Regions from separate parts of the Halalkalibacter krulwichiae genome, predicted to be linked through region 3. Evidence: a T-box and tRNA genes for the amino acid it is inferred to sense, from the RefSeq annotation. Region 3 holds a T-box; the other regions hold tRNA genes.

Region 1 (3,867 bases), 1.5 Mb from region 3:
AGGTTCCCTCAGAATGGTTGGAAATCATTCGTAGAGTGCAAAGGCAAAAGGGAGCTTGACTGCGAGACCTACAAGTCGAGCAGGGACGAAAGTCGGGCTTAGTGATCCGGTGGTTCCGCATGGAAGGGCCATCGCTCAACGGATAAAAGCTACCCTGGGGATAACAGGCTTATCTCCCCCAAGAGTCCACATCGACGGGGAGGTTTGGCACCTCGATGTCGGCTCATCGCATCCTGGGGCTGAAGTAGGTCCCAAGGGTTGGGCTGTTCGCCCATTAAAGCGGTACGCGAGCTGGGTTCAGAACGTCGTGAGACAGTTCGGTCCCTATCCGTCGCGGGCGTAGGAAATTTGAGAGGAGCTGTCCTTAGTACGAGAGGACCGGGATGGACACACCGCTGGTGTACCAGTTGTTCCGCCAGGAGCATAGCTGGGTAGCTACGTGTGGACGGGATAAGTGCTGAAAGCATCTAAGCATGAAGCCCCCTCAAGATGAGATTTCCCATGGAGTTAATCCAGTAAGACCCCTTAGAGATGATGAGGTTGATAGGTCTGGTGTGGAAGCGTGGCGACACGTGGAGCTGACAGATACTAATCGGTCGAGGACTTATCCAATATATTCTTGAGTTTCTATTACGCATTATCTAGTTTTGAGAGAACCATTCTCTTACATAAGTCTGGTGGCGATAGCGAAGAGGTCACACCCGTTCCCATGCCGAACACGGTCGTTAAGCTCTTCTGCGCCGATGGTAGTTGGGGGCTTCCCCCTGTGAGAGTAGGACGTTGCCAGGCCATTATTCCACAGTAGCTCAGTGGTAGAGCAATCGGCTGTTAACCGATCGGTCGTAGGTTCGAGTCCTACCTGTGGAGCCATATTTATGCTTCCATAGCTCAGTCGGTAGAGCACTACCATGGTAAGGTAGGGGTCAGCGGTTCAAGTCCGCTTGGAAGCTCCAGAAGGACCGTCTATACGCCTTCAGTATAAACCTGTAAAGGCGTTTTTTTAATGCTGAAATAGGTTTAAAAACAAACAATTTCCCTTTAAAAAAAGCTTGTTTTTTTCTTTAACTTTAGATATAATATTTTTTGTCAGTTAGTGACATACAAAATGGCCCGTTGGTCAAGCGGTTAAGACACCGCCCTTTCACGGCGGTAACACGGGTTCGAATCCCGTACGGGTCACCATATAACTTTGATTTAATGGAGGATTAGCTCAGCTGGGAGAGCACCTGCCTTACAAGCAGGGGGTCGGCGGTTCGATCCCGTCATCCTCCACCATATATGCCGGCCTAGCTCAATTGGTAGAGCAACTGACTTGTAATCAGTAGGTTGGGGGTTCAAGTCCTCTGGCCGGCATCCTTTATCATGGAGGGGTAGCGAAGTGGCTAAACGCGGCGGACTGTAAATCCGCTCCCTCCGGGTTCGGCGGTTCGAATCCGTCCCCTCCACCATGATTGGGCTATCGCCAAGCGGTAAGGCAACGGATTTTGATTCCGTCATGCGTTGGTTCGAATCCAGCTAGCCCAGCCATTTTAGAGCCATTAGCTCAGTTGGTAGAGCATCTGACTTTTAATCAGAGGGTCGAAGGTTCGAGTCCTTCATGGCTCATTTTTGCTATTTAAAAAGACGCGGAAGTAGTTCAGTGGTAGAACACCACCTTGCCAAGGTGGGGGTCGCGGGTTCGAATCCCGTCTTCCGCTCCATAGTTTGGGGCCTTAGCTCAGCTGGGAGAGCGCCTGCCTTGCACGCAGGAGGTCAGCGGTTCGATCCCGCTAGGCTCCACCAATACATAATAATTCAAACCATAGATAAAACATCTATGGTTTTTTATATGTTTGTTTTTTCTTTATGCCATTTGTTTCTACTCACTAAGTAATCATATTCATTTAAAAGCTGATCTAATTTGTGACTGTATTCCAGCATCTCCTTTGAAATTAAAGAGGTTGTTTTTGATTTTTCATTTAAAAGGTTTCTGTATCGTTCTATATCTTGTATAAGCTGCCTTTTTTGATCCATATTATCCACATCCTTCTAAAGTAGTTACTGTCTAACAAATTTGAGTGAAATATATGCAGTTCAAAGAAGAGTGCTGATCCGTTTTGAATGATGTTATAACAAATTGGTATTAATTTTTTGTTTTTAATTAAGTATTATTTAAATACCCTAATATTTTAAAGTTGAAACAGAAATCATGTTATTATATGTAATAAATGGAAAATGAAACTTTATCGTTTAGTTTTACGTATAAAAGTCAGAACGAGTGTAGGCAGGGATTACTTTATGGATATAATTGTAAAGAGATTGATTAGGGAAGTGAGAAAAGGGAATCAACAAGCTTTCTCAGAAATTGTTGAACTATATAAAGACAAAGTTTTTCAAGTTGCTTATAGAATGGTGGGAAACATGCATGAAGCTCAAGATGTTGCCCAAGAAGCATTTCTTCGAGCGTATACAAACATTGATCGTTTTGATATCAATCGTAAGTTTTCAACTTGGTTATTTAGAATTGCAACGAATGTAGCGATTGATCGACTACGCAAAAAGAAACCAGATTTTTATTTACAGGAAGAAGTAAAAGGGTCCGAAGGTTTAACGTATGAGTCACAATTAGCCGCAAGTGATGATTTGCCAGATGATCAAGTTGTGGCTTTAGAGCGTCAACAGTGGGTTCAGGCTGAGATTAATCAACTCCCGCCTAAATATCGAACAGCTATTATATTAAAATATATTGAAGATCTCTCAATTAATGAGATAAGCGAAATTTTAGATATTCCACCTTCTACTGTTAAGACAAGAATTCACCGTGGAAGAGAAGCACTTAGAAAAAGAATGCGCCATGTATAAGGAGGGATATGAAGATGAAATGTAATGAGTATTATGAAGAGCTTATTCAGAAGGTTGTGGATGAAGAAGCGACTATAGAAGAAAAAAAGTTACTTGATCAACATCTAAAAGGATGCGAGTGTTGTAAACAACACATGCATGAACTAAAAAAAGTAATTGCATTTGTTCAAAGCTCATCTCATATAGAAGCTCCAATTGGTTTTACAGATTCAGTAATGGGAAGATTACCAGAAAGAAAGCAAGTGTCAAAGTGGAAACAATGGACAAGGAAGCATCCTATTTTGGTCTCGGCGGCGGTTTTCTTCATATTAATGGTCACAAGTATTTCATCACTCTGGAACAGTGGTGAAGAACAAGTTGTTGTATCTGGGTCTGGTCATGTACAAATTGACCAGGAAAGTGGTCGAGTTATTGTTCCTGAGGGAGAAGTTATTAAAGGAGATATTGTAGTTAGAAATGGACAGTTGCAAGTAGATGGAGAAATACAAGGCAATGTATTGTTAGTAAATAGTGAAGCGTATTATGCGTCTATTGGTCATGTCTCTGGAGAAATTCATGAGATTGATCAAGCATTAGAATGGACTTGGTATCATATTAAGCAATTTTTAAAGCAAGTCATTCCAGTTGCAGAACAAAGAGACTCTAATGAGTAGGACTTCAATATCTACTATGATATAATGGAGAGTAATGAGAATAGCATTATGAAAATGTCTCTTGACGTATGTTAGTGGTTTGGAGGAAGAGCCATGTTTTCTTTAGAAGAGTTTGGTTGGCTCAACTATGTTGGGCAAGTTGTTGATATATTGGTAGTTACATTTGTTGTTTATAAGGCAATAATGATCATACGAGGTACAAGAGCGGTACAGTTAGTAAAAGGAATAACCGTTATCTTAGCGATTTGGTTTCTGAGTCGTTTCTTAGGACTTCGAACCCTTGAATTCTTAATGAATCAAACAATTACGTATGGATTACTTGCCATCATTATTATCTTTCAACCGGAACTTAGAAGAGGGTTGGAGCAACTAG
Region 2 (3,867 bases), 1.4 Mb from region 3:
CAAGAAAAAAATGTTGCGCAGAATTAAATCGTGTGATATAGTATTAATTGTTGGTGAGGCGATACGGGGCCTTAGCTCAGCTGGGAGAGCGCCTGCCTTGCACGCAGGAGGTCAGCGGTTCGATCCCGCTAGGCTCCACCAAAATTTGGACCTTTAGCTCAGTTGGTTAGAGCAGTCGGCTCATAACCGATCGGTCGTAGGTTCGAGTCCTACAGGGTCCACCAACGAAACGAAACGCGGAGGAATACCCAAGTCCGGCTGAAGGGATCGGTCTTGAAAACCGACAGGCGGGTTAAACCGCGCGGGGGTTCGAATCCCTCTTCCTCCGCCATTATTATTCTTAGGTTTATTTAAATCGTGAATAAGCAGCGAGTAACATCAACTCATGCGTTTGAAAGAAACACGAGAAGAGGAAGATGTCCACTTCAGTGAAAAACATCATCCATTACTATATAACGACGCGGGGTGGAGCAGTCTGGTAGCTCGTCGGGCTCATAACCCGAAGGTCGGTGGTTCAAATCCGCCCCCCGCAATACCAAAATGGTCCGGTAGTTCAGTTGGTTAGAATGCCTGCCTGTCACGCAGGAGGTCGCGGGTTCGAGTCCCGTCCGGACCGCCATTATAACATGTATTAAATATGTGGAGGGGTAGCGAAGTGGCTAAACGCGGCGGACTGTAAATCCGCTCCCTCCGGGTTCGGCGGTTCGAATCCGTCCCCCTCCACCATTTATATAGGGGCATAGTTTAACGGTAGAACAGAGGTCTCCAAAACCTCCGGTGTGGGTTCGATTCCTACTGCCCCTGCCAATAATTTCATAAAAGTATACTATGGCGGTTGTGGCGAAGTGGTTAACGCACCGGATTGTGGTTCCGGCATTCGTGGGTTCGATTCCCATCAGCCGCCCCATTAAGTATTGGGCTATCGCCAAGCGGTAAGGCAACGGATTTTGATTCCGTCATGCGGAGGTTCGAATCCTCCTAGCCCAGCCAATGCGGAAGTAGTTCAGTGGTAGAACACCACCTTGCCAAGGTGGGGGTCGCGAGTTCGAATCTCGTCTTCCGCTCTTAAATAATGGCGGTATAGCCAAGTGGTAAGGCACGGGTCTGCAAAACCTTTATCCCCGGTTCAAATCCGGGTACCGCCTCCATATTATTCGTTTCTACCATGCCGGGGTGGTGGAATTGGCAGACACACAGGACTTAAAATCCTGCGGTAGGTGACTACCGTGCCGGTTCAAGTCCGGCCCTCGGCACCATATTTATAAGCGCCCTTAGCTCAGCTGGATAGAGTGTTTGACTACGAATCAAAAGGTCGGGAGTTCGAATCTCTCAGGGCGCGCCTTTACGGGAAGTGGCTCAGCTTGGTAGAGCACCTGGTTTGGGACCAGGGGGTCGCAGGTTCAAATCCTGTCTTCCCGACCATGACATTTTAATATGCGGGTGTAGTTTAGTGGTAAAACCTCAGCCTTCCAAGCTGATGTCGTGAGTTCGATTCTCATCACCCGCTCCAATATTGAATATGGGCCTATAGCTCAGCTGGTTAGAGCGCACGCCTGATAAGCGTGAGGTCGGTGGTTCGAGTCCACTTAGGCCCACCATATTCACATTAGAATTGTGATTACTAGGAGAAGTACTCAAGTGGCTGAAGAGGCGCCCCTGCTAAGGGTGTAGGTCGTTTACGCGGCGCGAGGGTTCAAATCCCTCCTTCTCCGCCATAGACAAGACAAGCTACTATGGCCCGTTGGTCAAGCGGTTAAGACACCGCCCTTTCACGGCGGTAACACGGGTTCGAATCCCGTACGGGTCACCATAAAATGTTGGAGGATTAGCTCAGCTGGGAGAGCACCTGCCTTACAAGCAGGGGGTCGGCGGTTCGATCCCGTCATCCTCCACCATTATGCCGGCCTAGCTCAATTGGTAGAGCAACTGACTTGTAATCAGTAGGTTGGGGGTTCAAGTCCTCTGGCCGGCACCACTTATTTAAGACCTTTGAGTTGTTCCGACACAGCAGTCTACGAAGCTTAGACTAGAAGAGGAAGGAACAGGGGAGACGACAGAGCGCAACATCGTCCGTAAGCTACATGAAATACTTCATTGTATATTCTACGAGCCATTAGCTCAGTTGGTAGAGCATCTGACTTTTAATCAGAGGGTCGAAGGTTCGAGTCCTTCATGGCTCACCATTTTAATATTATATTTGCGGGTGTGGCGGAATTGGCAGACGCGCTAGACTTAGGATCTAGTGTCTTATGACGTGGGGGTTCGACTCCCTTCACCCGCACCATTAATATTTAATGAGTGATAATAAATTTGATAGGTCTGGTGGCAATAGCAAAGAGGTCACACCCGTTCCCATGCCGAACACGGTCGTTAAGCTCTTTTGCGCCGATGGTAGTTGGGGGCTTCCCCCTGTGAGAGTAGGACGTTGCCAGGCAGAAAAAAGACAATCCAATGGATTGTCTTTTTTAATATGTAGAATCTTTTAAATTCGTCTGATCTATCGGAAAATATTCCATGAATCTTCTTGATGCCTGGGAGAGATAACGGTCTTTTAACCAGATAAGTGCGGAGGGCCTAGCCATAATCGTTGGATTTATAATTTCCTTAAAAAAAAGTTCGGTGTTTGGAATTAGATTGATTGCTGATTTTGGGACAATTGTAATTCCAATATCATGATTTGCCCAAATTAATAATGTCATTATATCACTGCTTTCGCAGATGATTTTAGGTTCAAATCCGTTTTTTAAGCAAGCATCTTTAAGAATATCAACTGTATAAATATCTTGGTTATACATAGAAGTTCCTTTTTGCCTACGTAATAGCATTAACGGTTTTTCTTTTAGTTCCGATAATTCAATTGTATTTGGATTATTTCCGATAATTCTATTAGGATTCATTGCTACAACTAACGGTTCATCGGGTAAATGAATCATATTAAAAATACTCGAATCAATAGGGAACCGAACGATTCCTAATTCAATAATTCGATTTTCTAACAGCTCCATGATCCTAATAGGATCTCCTTCCCAAACTTGAAATTGAACTTCTGCATATTGTTGTTGAAAGTTACGAATTCTCTCTGGTAGTAATTTGGCTCCAAGTGAAGCAATAGTGCCAATTGAGAGTGTACCTTTCGTCCCTTCTGACAATTCTTTCATTTCCTCTAAAGTACCAGACATTAACTCTAATATTTGCTTGGCACGATTATAAAGTAGTTTTCCTTCGTCTGTAATAATTAATTTTCTTGTATGTCTTTCAAACAACGTTACACCTAATTCACTCTCTAATAATTTTAATTGTTGACTGAGTGGAGGTTGAGCCATATGCAATCGCTTAGCTGCTCGTGAAATTTTTCCTTCCTCTACTATCGTAGTGAAATATCGTAGGTGTCGAATATTCATATAGAACATCCTTTCCTATGTCGGTTTAAGAGATTTCATGTTGAAGTCCGACGATTCTTATTCTTTACACAATACCTAACTATTAATTCATATCATAAATATATAAATATGGAATGTAAAGTGTATTTTTCAGAAAATTATAAATGTGGTATCTTAGTAACATATTCATAGTGGTAATCTTTTGAAAGGAGTGTAGTGAATCGTTTTTGATAGTTTAGATGAGACTTTTGTAAACGTTTTCTAAGATCTATTGTTAGATATTTTGTCCAATTCATGAGGAGTGCAATGATTTTTATGTATCTTAACCTAAGTAGAAAAGGTGGAATGAAGATGAAACAAATATCATTAAGTGTGAAGCTAACCCTCTTATTATTTTTATTCGTATTAGTAGGGTGTAATCAAAGTACTCAAGAGACGACTGGTGCAGAAGCAAAAGCCGAGACAACAAGTGAGCAATCTGATTTCC
Region 3 (3,867 bases):
AATTTCTGCATCTAAATCGAGTAATCCAGCTAAAGGCAAGTATAGGTCAACACCTGATAATACTTGAGACATCGACTTTTCTGGAGCGGTAACATCTGTACCGATTGTTAATTTGCTTGGGTTACAGAGTTTCTCGATGTAACTTTGACCACGAGTTAGCTGAGCATTTACTTTGTCACTCTTCGCATGAATGAGTAATTCGATTTGTTTGCTCATTGGTACATTTAATTCCGCTCTCGTATTACGAACAGAGCGAATAATGTCCTTTAATAATTCCATATCTTCAACAGCATCTTCAAAGATTAATGCTTCTTCACGCTCAGGCCATGCTGCAACCGTAATCGATTCGCCTTTGTGCGGCAAATGTTGCCAAATTTCCTCGGTAATAAACGGCATCATCGGATGAAGCAATCTCATCGTTTGATCAAGAACATAAGCTAACACCGATCTCGTTGTTTTCTTTGCCGCTTCGTCTTCACCATAAAGTGGAAGTTTCGCCATTTCAATATACCAATCACAGAAATCATCCCAAATGAAGTTATATAACAGGCGACCAACTTCACCAAATTCATATGCATCAATAAGACGAGTGACATCTGTGATCGTCTCTTGTAGACGAGTTAAGATCCACTTATCTGCGATTGTCTTCTCACCAGTTAAATCAATTTCGTCATAAGTTAAACCTTCCATATTCATGAGAGCAAAGCGCGATGCATTCCAAATCTTATTCCCGAAATTCCACGTTGATTCGACTTTCTCCCAATAGAAACGAAGGTCATTTCCCGGGGAACTTCCTGTCGATAAGAAGAAACGTAGCGAATCCGCTCCGTATTTGTCGATTACGTCCATCGGGTCTACACCATTACCTAGTGACTTACTCATCTTACGGCCTTCTGAATCACGTACAAGTCCATGAATAAGTACATCATCAAATGGACGTTTTCCTGTAAACTCAAGCCCTTGGAAGATCATTCGAGATACCCAGAAGAAAATGATATCATAACCAGTTACAAGAACATTCGTTGAATAGAAGCGCTCGTAATCAGGCGACTGTTCATCTGGCCAACCCATCGTTGAAAATGGCCATAAAGCTGAGCTAAACCATGTATCTAGTACGTCATTATCTTGATTCCAGTTTTCCTCATCTTCAGGCGCTTCATGACCTACATACACTTCTCCTGTTTCCTTGTGATACCAAGCAGGAATACGGTGGCCCCACCAAAGTTGTCTTGATATACACCAGTCACGAATGTTTTCCATCCAGCGTAAATACGTTTTCTCAAATCGATCTGGAACGAAATTCACTTTTTCGTCTGACTTTTGTAGGTCAATTGCCTGATCTGCTAATGGCTGCATTTTTACAAACCATTGAGTTGATAAGTATGGTTCTACGACTGCTCCACTACGCTCAGAGTGTCCAACTGAATGCATATGCTCTTCAATTTTGAATAATACTCCGGTTTCTTGTAGATCTTTAACGATTTGTTTGCGGCATTCAAAGCGATCCATTCCTTGATACTTTCCTGCCTTAGCATTCATCGTTCCATCTTCATTCATGACAAGAATTCGCTCAAGATTATGACGATTTCCAATTTCAAAATCATTCGGGTCATGAGCTGGTGTGATTTTCACCGCACCTGAACCAAATTCCATATCAACATAGTCATCGGTAACAATCGGAATTTCTCGTCCCGTAATCGGTAATGTAACTGTTTTTCCAATTAAGTGCTTATAACGGTCATCCTCTGGGTGTACGGCTACCGCTGTATCACCAAGCATCGTTTCTGGGCGAGTTGTTGCAACTTCAATCTGGCCACTACCATCTGAAAGCGGGTAATTCATATGATAGAACGCCCTTGAACATCTTGATAGATAACTTCAATATCTGATAGGGCTGTTTTCGTTTGTGGATCCCAGTTGATTATATATTCGCCGCGATAGATTAACCCTTTTTCATATAGCTTAACGAATACTTCTCTTACCGCTTTTGATAAACCCTCGTCTAATGTAAAACGCTCACGTGAATAGTCAAGAGACAAACCCATTTTTGACCACTGATTACGGATGAAAGATGCATATTCTTCTTTCCATTCCCATGACTTTTCTAAGAACTTTTCACGCCCTAGGTCATAGCGGCTTAATCCTTCTTCTTTTAATTTTGCTTCTACTTTTGCTTGAGTTGCGATACCGGCATGGTCCATTCCTGGAAGCCATAACGTATCATAGCCCTGCATTCGCTTAACACGAGCTAAAATATCTTGAAGAGTTGTATCCCAAGCATGGCCTAGGTGTAGTTTCCCCGTTACATTAGGGGGTGGAATGACAATCGAATACGGCTGTTTAGACTCATCGCTCGTCGCTTCGAAAAATTTCCCTTCTAGCCAGTAGGAATACCATTTTGCTTCGGTTTCCTGCGGGTTGTATTTCGTTGGCATCGTTAGTTGCTCTTTTTCACTCATTAGTTATCCTCCCTTTGCATATAAAAAAACCCCCTCCATCCAAAGGACGAAGAGAGTTACTTTCGCGGTACCACCTTTGTTTGCAACAAAAAGAAATAGACCTTCTCGCTCCTTGTTGCACACTTAAACTGATAACGGCCAGTCTCCGGCTAAGCTTACTTTGATAACAAAATTAATTTTCAGCAAAGCTGCTCCTAGGCGACATTCAAATCGTACATCTTAAGAAATCTCTCAGCAACTGATTTCTCTCTCTGAAAGGTTCCGATCCTACTCTTCCTATTCAACGCAATCATATTATTGTGGTTATATTCTATCCGAATCGAGTTCATTCGTCAATAAGAGCATTACCCATTTTTTTCTTTCTTATACTTCTTTCTTTATTGTACACATTAGACTATGGTTTCGCATACCGTGTAGAAGAATGTTGCAGAGGAGGTACTGTAATGAAGCGTCGTTTTGGTCGTTTTCATCATCACTTTCATCCTAAACGTCCAGGAATCTGGTTTCAAATTAAAGCAATTTGTATCCAAATCTTCTTGCCGCTTATTTGTTTTCAATTGCTGAGAACCTTGCTGTTGCCAACTACTTTTGATATTGTTCTCCTTACGCTCATGATCGCCTTTTATTTATCGTTAAAATTACGCATCATTTAAATCATACAAATCAAAAATAAAAAGCTCTCTTTCAAGTAGAAAGAGAACTTTATTCTGTCGGTGTTTGTTGAGCTGCTTCTATGACAATTAGCTTTTGCGTCAGTCGCTGTACTCTGCGCATTGACGTTAAGCGTTTTTCAAGGCGTTGGACATGCTCGAATTCTCGTTGTCCTTTATTTGCTAAATAGGCATCAACCGCAAAGGCAATCGGTTCTGGGAAGTTTAAATAAGCGCATAGTAAATGCTTCTCTTCTTCTAAAAGTGGCAAGTGCCGCTCATATTGATAGAACCATTGCAAGATTTCTTCTTCAACCCAAAAGGCATGGCGGAAGCTATAACGACAAAAGCTTGCTATATCCCTTGAAGGCGTATCAATGCTTGAACGTTCAAAATTAATAAGGTAAGGTTCATTTTCTCGATTAAAGAAGGCATGAGAACGATTCATTCTCCCGTGACAAAGTACAGTACGATATTTTTCTTTTTCAAGACAAGTTTCATACCATTTTTGTAAATGACCTTTTGCTGCTTCGGCCATTTGATCAAGCATATGGGCATGTGTGAGAAACGTTAATTCAAACGGAGACATATATGTCTTCCGTTCCGCTTCATCAGCAAAACGGTTTAACTCTAGTCTCCTCATTTCCCAGCGTCTTAGAAGCTGTTGATAAGACTCATCAACATTTTCTTTTACAAATGGCTGTGTTTTCACAGTTAAACGATGAATTATACCAAGCTGAGAAGCAAGCTTCTGCTCC
Region 4 (3,867 bases), 1.6 Mb from region 3:
GCAGGTTGCCCACGTGTTACTCACCCGTCCGCCGCTAACTAATTAAGAGCAAGCTCTTAATTAGTCCGCTCGACTTGCATGTATTAGGCACGCCGCCAGCGTTCGTCCTGAGCCAGGATCAAACTCTCCATAAAAATGGTAAGCTGATTAGCTCAATAAAAAATTTAAGGTGAAATTTGCCCTATCGGGTAAATTTCTTTGACGAGATATCATGTATCTCTTTTCGCTTGGCTTTTGTTCAGTTTTCAAAGAACTCGACGCCGCTCATTAGCGACTTTTAAAATGATACTATCAAACCTTTAAAAGGTCAAGAACTTTTTTTGGTGGGCCTGAGTGGACTCGAACCACCGACCTCACGCTTATCAGGCGTGCGCTCTAACCAGCTGAGCTACAGGCCCAAAAGAAGACATAAAAAAAGAATCTATCTTCAATTATGAAATTGGAGCGGGTGATGAGAATCGAACTCACGACATCAGCTTGGAAGGCTGAGGTTTTACCACTAAACTACACCCGCATATAAAAGATGGTCGGGAAGACAGGATTTGAACCTGCGACCCCCTGGTCCCAAACCAGGTGCTCTACCAAGCTGAGCCACTTCCCGTTTGAATAGATACCAAACAACATTTGGTGCGGTTGAGAGGACTCGAACCTCCACGGGGTCAACCCCCACTAGGCCCTCAACCTAGCGCGTCTGCCATTCCGCCACAACCGCGTTAGCACCAACAAATTATAATCAACAAAAGTGCGGGTGAAGGGAGTCGAACCCCCACGTCATAAGACACTAGATCCTAAGTCTAGCGCGTCTGCCAATTCCGCCACACCCGCAAAGATGAATGGCGGTCCGGACGGGACTCGAACCCGCGACCTCCTGCGTGACAGGCAGGCATTCTAACCAACTGAACTACCGGACCAAAATATATGGTGGAGGATGACGGGATCGAACCGCCGACCCCCTGCTTGTAAGGCAGGTGCTCTCCCAGCTGAGCTAATCCTCCACTTTGCTGTTAACTATATTACTAGAATGGTGACCCGTACGGGATTCGAACCCGTGTTACCGCCGTGAAAGGGCGGTGTCTTAACCGCTTGACCAACGGGCCATTTAAAAATGGCGGAGAAGGAGGGATTTGAACCCTCGCGCCGCGTAAACGACCTACACCCTTAGCAGGGGCGCCTCTTCAGCCACTTGAGTACTTCTCCTTGGCTCCACAGGTAGGACTCGAACCTACGACCGATCGGTTAACAGCCGATTGCTCTACCACTGAGCTACTGTGGAATATTATAACGACTTGGAATATTAAAACACATCACTAGAAGCTTATCAACTTTTTGTTCAGCTGACTCATTAGCGACTTCTATAATATAGCATACACTTTTTGAAAAACGCAAGTCTATTTTTAAATTTTTTTCAACTTACTTTTACATTTTCCACAAACATATCGTCTAATATCAATTTTACGTTTACGATTATACTCCAGCCCACAAACCGTGCATTGATACCGGTGGTTACTCGTAGTAGAGTTCTTTGTTCCCGGAATTGTTTCACAAAATCTAGGTGCACCAAGCTTCATCATTAAATCTTTAAAGTCATTATCGCGATGCTGATACCCCTTACCTTGAAGATGGAGGTGATAGTGACAAAGTTCATGCTTAATGATTCCCACTAACGCATCTTTTCCAAAATAGATTAACTGCTTAGGGTTAATCTCAATATTGTGGCTTCTAAGTAAGTAACGCCCTCCAGTCGTACGTAATCTATTGTTAAAAGTAGCTTCATGCAAAAAAGGTATCTTAAAATACTCTTCCGAAATACACTCCACCAATTTTTGTAACTGCTTATTCGTCATGGGATTATGATTCCCGTTCATAAATCTTCACCAATCCTTCAACTATGACAAACCTTCATTCATATAATAATCTAAATCCCGAAAGTCGTTAAGGAGTTGTTTGCCTATGCCTAAATGGCTAAGACAACAGTTAAAGCAAGCTTATTTAGAAAAAGACCGTTATCAAATTAGAGTCCTGAATCAATGCTGGTTCTATTATAAAGAAAGAGAATCATTAGAAGTCCAAACTTAAGTATAACGAAGAAGATTGAGGTTGCTAAATAACAATTTAACACACGTCACGCTTCCTCAATCTTCTTACTTTAATACATTATTAACAAATTCTATGACGAAACAGTTTGCATCTCCGTTTTTTTCATCGTTAGAGAAACTCTTCCTTTTTGTATATCGACTTGCTCTACCCAAACGGTTACGATCTCTCCTACCGTTACGACTTCTAAAGGGTGCTTGATGAAACGGTTTGTTAATTTAGAAATATGGACAAGCCCATCTTGCTTCACTCCAATGTCAACAAAGGCACCGAAATCAACCACATTTCGAACTGTCCCTTGTAACTCCATCCCAACTTGTAAATCTTCCATTTTAAGTACATCTTGTTTAAGTAATGGCTTGGCTACTTCGTCACGCGGATCACGTGCCGGACGCATGAGATTATCGATCATATCCTTTAATGTTGGTACACCTACTTCTAACTCTGATGCCAAACCCGATACGTCAATGTTCTGCAATAACTCCCTTACTCTTTCTGATCCTATCTCTTCAACAGTTGCACCAATTTGTTTTAACAACTTCTCTGCTTCGTTATAACTTTCAGGGTGAATAGCCGTTGCATCCAAAGGATGATCACCCTCTTGAATTCTCAGGAAGCCAATTGCTTGCTCATATGTTTTCGCTCCGAGCCTAGGAATTTTTTTCAACTGCTTCCGGTCTGTAAATCGTCCTTCTTCCTCACGACGCTTGACTATATTATTGGCGACAGCCTTTGATAGTCCAGCTACATACTGCAACAATGAACTTGAAGCCGTATTAACATTCACACCAACTTGGTTAACAGCTGTTTCCACCACAAAGGTTAACTGCTCATTTAATCTTTTTTGCGAGACATCATGTTGGTACTGACCTACCCCAACGGATTTAGGGTCAATTTTCACTAATTCAGCTAACGGATCTTGTAGGCGTCTTGCAATTGACACAGCACTCCTTTCCTCAACTTTCAAATCAGGGAATTCTTCCCTTCCCAGCTCAGAAGCCGAGTACACACTTGCTCCAGCCTCATTGACAATTAAATAATAAATTGATTCGTCAAGCTGTTTAATGACATCGGCAATGAATTGTTCAGTCTCTCTCGATGCTGTCCCGTTCCCAACGGCAATCATTTCAACTGAATGTTTGTTAATTAACTCTTTAACAACTACAGCTGATTTTTCGACCTCATTTCTCGGTGGTGTTGGATAGATAACCGCAATATCGAGAACTTTACCTGTTGCATCAACTACAGCTAATTTACAACCTGTTCTGTAAGCTGGGTCAACCCCAAGAACGGTTTTATCTTTCATTGGCGGTTGCAGAAGCAATTGCCTTAAGTTCTCTGAAAAAATATGAATCGCTTGTTCTTCAGCCTTTTCGGTTAATTCATTGCGAATATCGCGTTCAATCGAAGGCTCTATTAAGCGCTTATAGCCGTCTTCAATCGCTTCGGCCACAAAAGCCGCTGCCTTTGAATGAATATCTCTTATGGTTTTCCTTTTAATATCTTCTATGATACGGTCACTCGGGAAAACTAAAGAGACACGTAGAATCCCTTCCTTCTCACCACGATTCATTGCTAAAATCCGGTGTGGCACAATCGCCCTAATCGCTTCTTCGTACTCATAGTACATTTCAAAGATAGACTTTTCATCAGCTTCTTTGTCTTTTACAACAGTTTTCATTTTCCCGTCTTTAAAGCCTGATTGTCGAATGCTTTTGCGAAGCTCAGCATCATCAGAAATCCATTCTGCTATTATATCTTGAGCCCCTTGAA

What was found. The T-box of region 3 lies ahead of BkAM31D_RS16670 (valine--tRNA ligase). A T-box ahead of a tRNA ligase gene usually reads a tRNA of that ligase, here a tRNA-Val.
Region 1: it has a tRNA-Val gene. The T-box ahead of BkAM31D_RS16670 (valine--tRNA ligase) is inferred to sense a tRNA for this amino acid. The anticodon was not compared.
Region 2: it has a tRNA-Val gene. The T-box ahead of BkAM31D_RS16670 (valine--tRNA ligase) is inferred to sense a tRNA for this amino acid. The anticodon was not compared.
Region 4: it has a tRNA-Val gene. The T-box ahead of BkAM31D_RS16670 (valine--tRNA ligase) is inferred to sense a tRNA for this amino acid. The anticodon was not compared.

The regions. Positions count from the first base shown of each region.
Region 1 covers NZ_CP020814.1:176,498-180,364, forward strand. The annotation lists rRNA gene BkAM31D_RS00920 (23S ribosomal RNA) at 1-612, shown strand, start outside; rRNA gene rrf (5S ribosomal RNA) at 674-789, shown strand; tRNA gene BkAM31D_RS00930 (tRNA-Asn) at 796-870, shown strand; tRNA gene BkAM31D_RS00935 (tRNA-Thr) at 878-953, shown strand; tRNA gene BkAM31D_RS00940 (tRNA-Glu) at 1,108-1,182, shown strand; tRNA gene BkAM31D_RS00945 (tRNA-Val) at 1,200-1,275, shown strand; tRNA gene BkAM31D_RS00950 (tRNA-Thr) at 1,281-1,353, shown strand; tRNA gene BkAM31D_RS00955 (tRNA-Tyr) at 1,365-1,448, shown strand; tRNA gene BkAM31D_RS00960 (tRNA-Gln) at 1,453-1,527, shown strand; tRNA gene BkAM31D_RS00965 (tRNA-Lys) at 1,533-1,605, shown strand; tRNA gene BkAM31D_RS00970 (tRNA-Gly) at 1,626-1,700, shown strand; tRNA gene BkAM31D_RS00975 (tRNA-Ala) at 1,707-1,782, shown strand; gene BkAM31D_RS00980 (aspartyl-phosphate phosphatase Spo0E family protein) at 1,825-2,013, opposite strand; gene sigW (RNA polymerase sigma factor SigW) at 2,278-2,841, shown strand; gene BkAM31D_RS00990 (anti-sigma factor family protein) at 2,856-3,494, shown strand; gene cdaA (diadenylate cyclase CdaA) at 3,588-3,867, shown strand, end outside.
Region 2 covers NZ_CP020814.1:1,886,857-1,890,723, forward strand. The annotation lists tRNA gene BkAM31D_RS09365 (tRNA-Ala) at 66-141, shown strand; tRNA gene BkAM31D_RS09370 (tRNA-Ile) at 148-224, shown strand; tRNA gene BkAM31D_RS09375 (tRNA-Ser) at 239-331, shown strand; tRNA gene BkAM31D_RS09380 (tRNA-Met) at 460-533, shown strand; tRNA gene BkAM31D_RS09385 (tRNA-Asp) at 543-619, shown strand; tRNA gene BkAM31D_RS09390 (tRNA-Tyr) at 642-726, shown strand; tRNA gene BkAM31D_RS09395 (tRNA-Trp) at 734-807, shown strand; tRNA gene BkAM31D_RS09400 (tRNA-His) at 832-907, shown strand; tRNA gene BkAM31D_RS09405 (tRNA-Gln) at 916-990, shown strand; tRNA gene BkAM31D_RS09410 (tRNA-Gly) at 993-1,064, shown strand; tRNA gene BkAM31D_RS09415 (tRNA-Cys) at 1,075-1,148, shown strand; tRNA gene BkAM31D_RS09420 (tRNA-Leu) at 1,168-1,256, shown strand; tRNA gene BkAM31D_RS09425 (tRNA-Arg) at 1,266-1,339, shown strand; tRNA gene BkAM31D_RS09430 (tRNA-Pro) at 1,346-1,422, shown strand; tRNA gene BkAM31D_RS09435 (tRNA-Gly) at 1,437-1,510, shown strand; tRNA gene BkAM31D_RS09440 (tRNA-Ile) at 1,522-1,598, shown strand; tRNA gene BkAM31D_RS09445 (tRNA-Ser) at 1,625-1,715, shown strand; tRNA gene BkAM31D_RS09450 (tRNA-Glu) at 1,736-1,810, shown strand; tRNA gene BkAM31D_RS09455 (tRNA-Val) at 1,820-1,895, shown strand; tRNA gene BkAM31D_RS09460 (tRNA-Thr) at 1,900-1,975, shown strand; tRNA gene BkAM31D_RS09465 (tRNA-Lys) at 2,108-2,183, shown strand; tRNA gene BkAM31D_RS09470 (tRNA-Leu) at 2,200-2,284, shown strand; rRNA gene rrf (5S ribosomal RNA) at 2,319-2,434, shown strand; gene BkAM31D_RS09480 (LysR family transcriptional regulator) at 2,466-3,401, opposite strand; gene BkAM31D_RS09485 (tripartite tricarboxylate transporter substrate binding protein) at 3,732-3,867, shown strand, end outside.
Region 3 covers NZ_CP020814.1:3,297,063-3,300,929, forward strand. The annotation lists partial or broken gene BkAM31D_RS16670 (valine--tRNA ligase) at 1-2,459, opposite strand, end outside; T-box leader at 2,499-2,752, opposite strand; gene BkAM31D_RS16675 (YszA family small membrane protein) at 2,903-3,112, shown strand; gene ysxE (spore coat protein YsxE) at 3,162-3,867, opposite strand, start outside.
Region 4 covers NZ_CP020814.1:239,717-243,583, reverse strand. The annotation lists rRNA gene BkAM31D_RS01345 (16S ribosomal RNA) at 1-134, opposite strand, end outside; tRNA gene BkAM31D_RS01340 (tRNA-Ile) at 322-398, opposite strand; tRNA gene BkAM31D_RS01335 (tRNA-Gly) at 441-514, opposite strand; tRNA gene BkAM31D_RS01330 (tRNA-Pro) at 525-601, opposite strand; tRNA gene BkAM31D_RS01325 (tRNA-Leu) at 626-712, opposite strand; tRNA gene BkAM31D_RS01320 (tRNA-Leu) at 744-825, opposite strand; tRNA gene BkAM31D_RS01315 (tRNA-Asp) at 835-911, opposite strand; tRNA gene BkAM31D_RS01310 (tRNA-Val) at 920-995, opposite strand; tRNA gene BkAM31D_RS01305 (tRNA-Glu) at 1,023-1,097, opposite strand; tRNA gene BkAM31D_RS01300 (tRNA-Ser) at 1,107-1,197, opposite strand; tRNA gene BkAM31D_RS01295 (tRNA-Asn) at 1,199-1,273, opposite strand; gene BkAM31D_RS01290 (SprT family protein) at 1,395-1,844, opposite strand; gene cmpA (cortex morphogenetic protein CmpA) at 1,951-2,076, shown strand; gene BkAM31D_RS01280 (Tex family protein) at 2,168-3,867, opposite strand, start outside.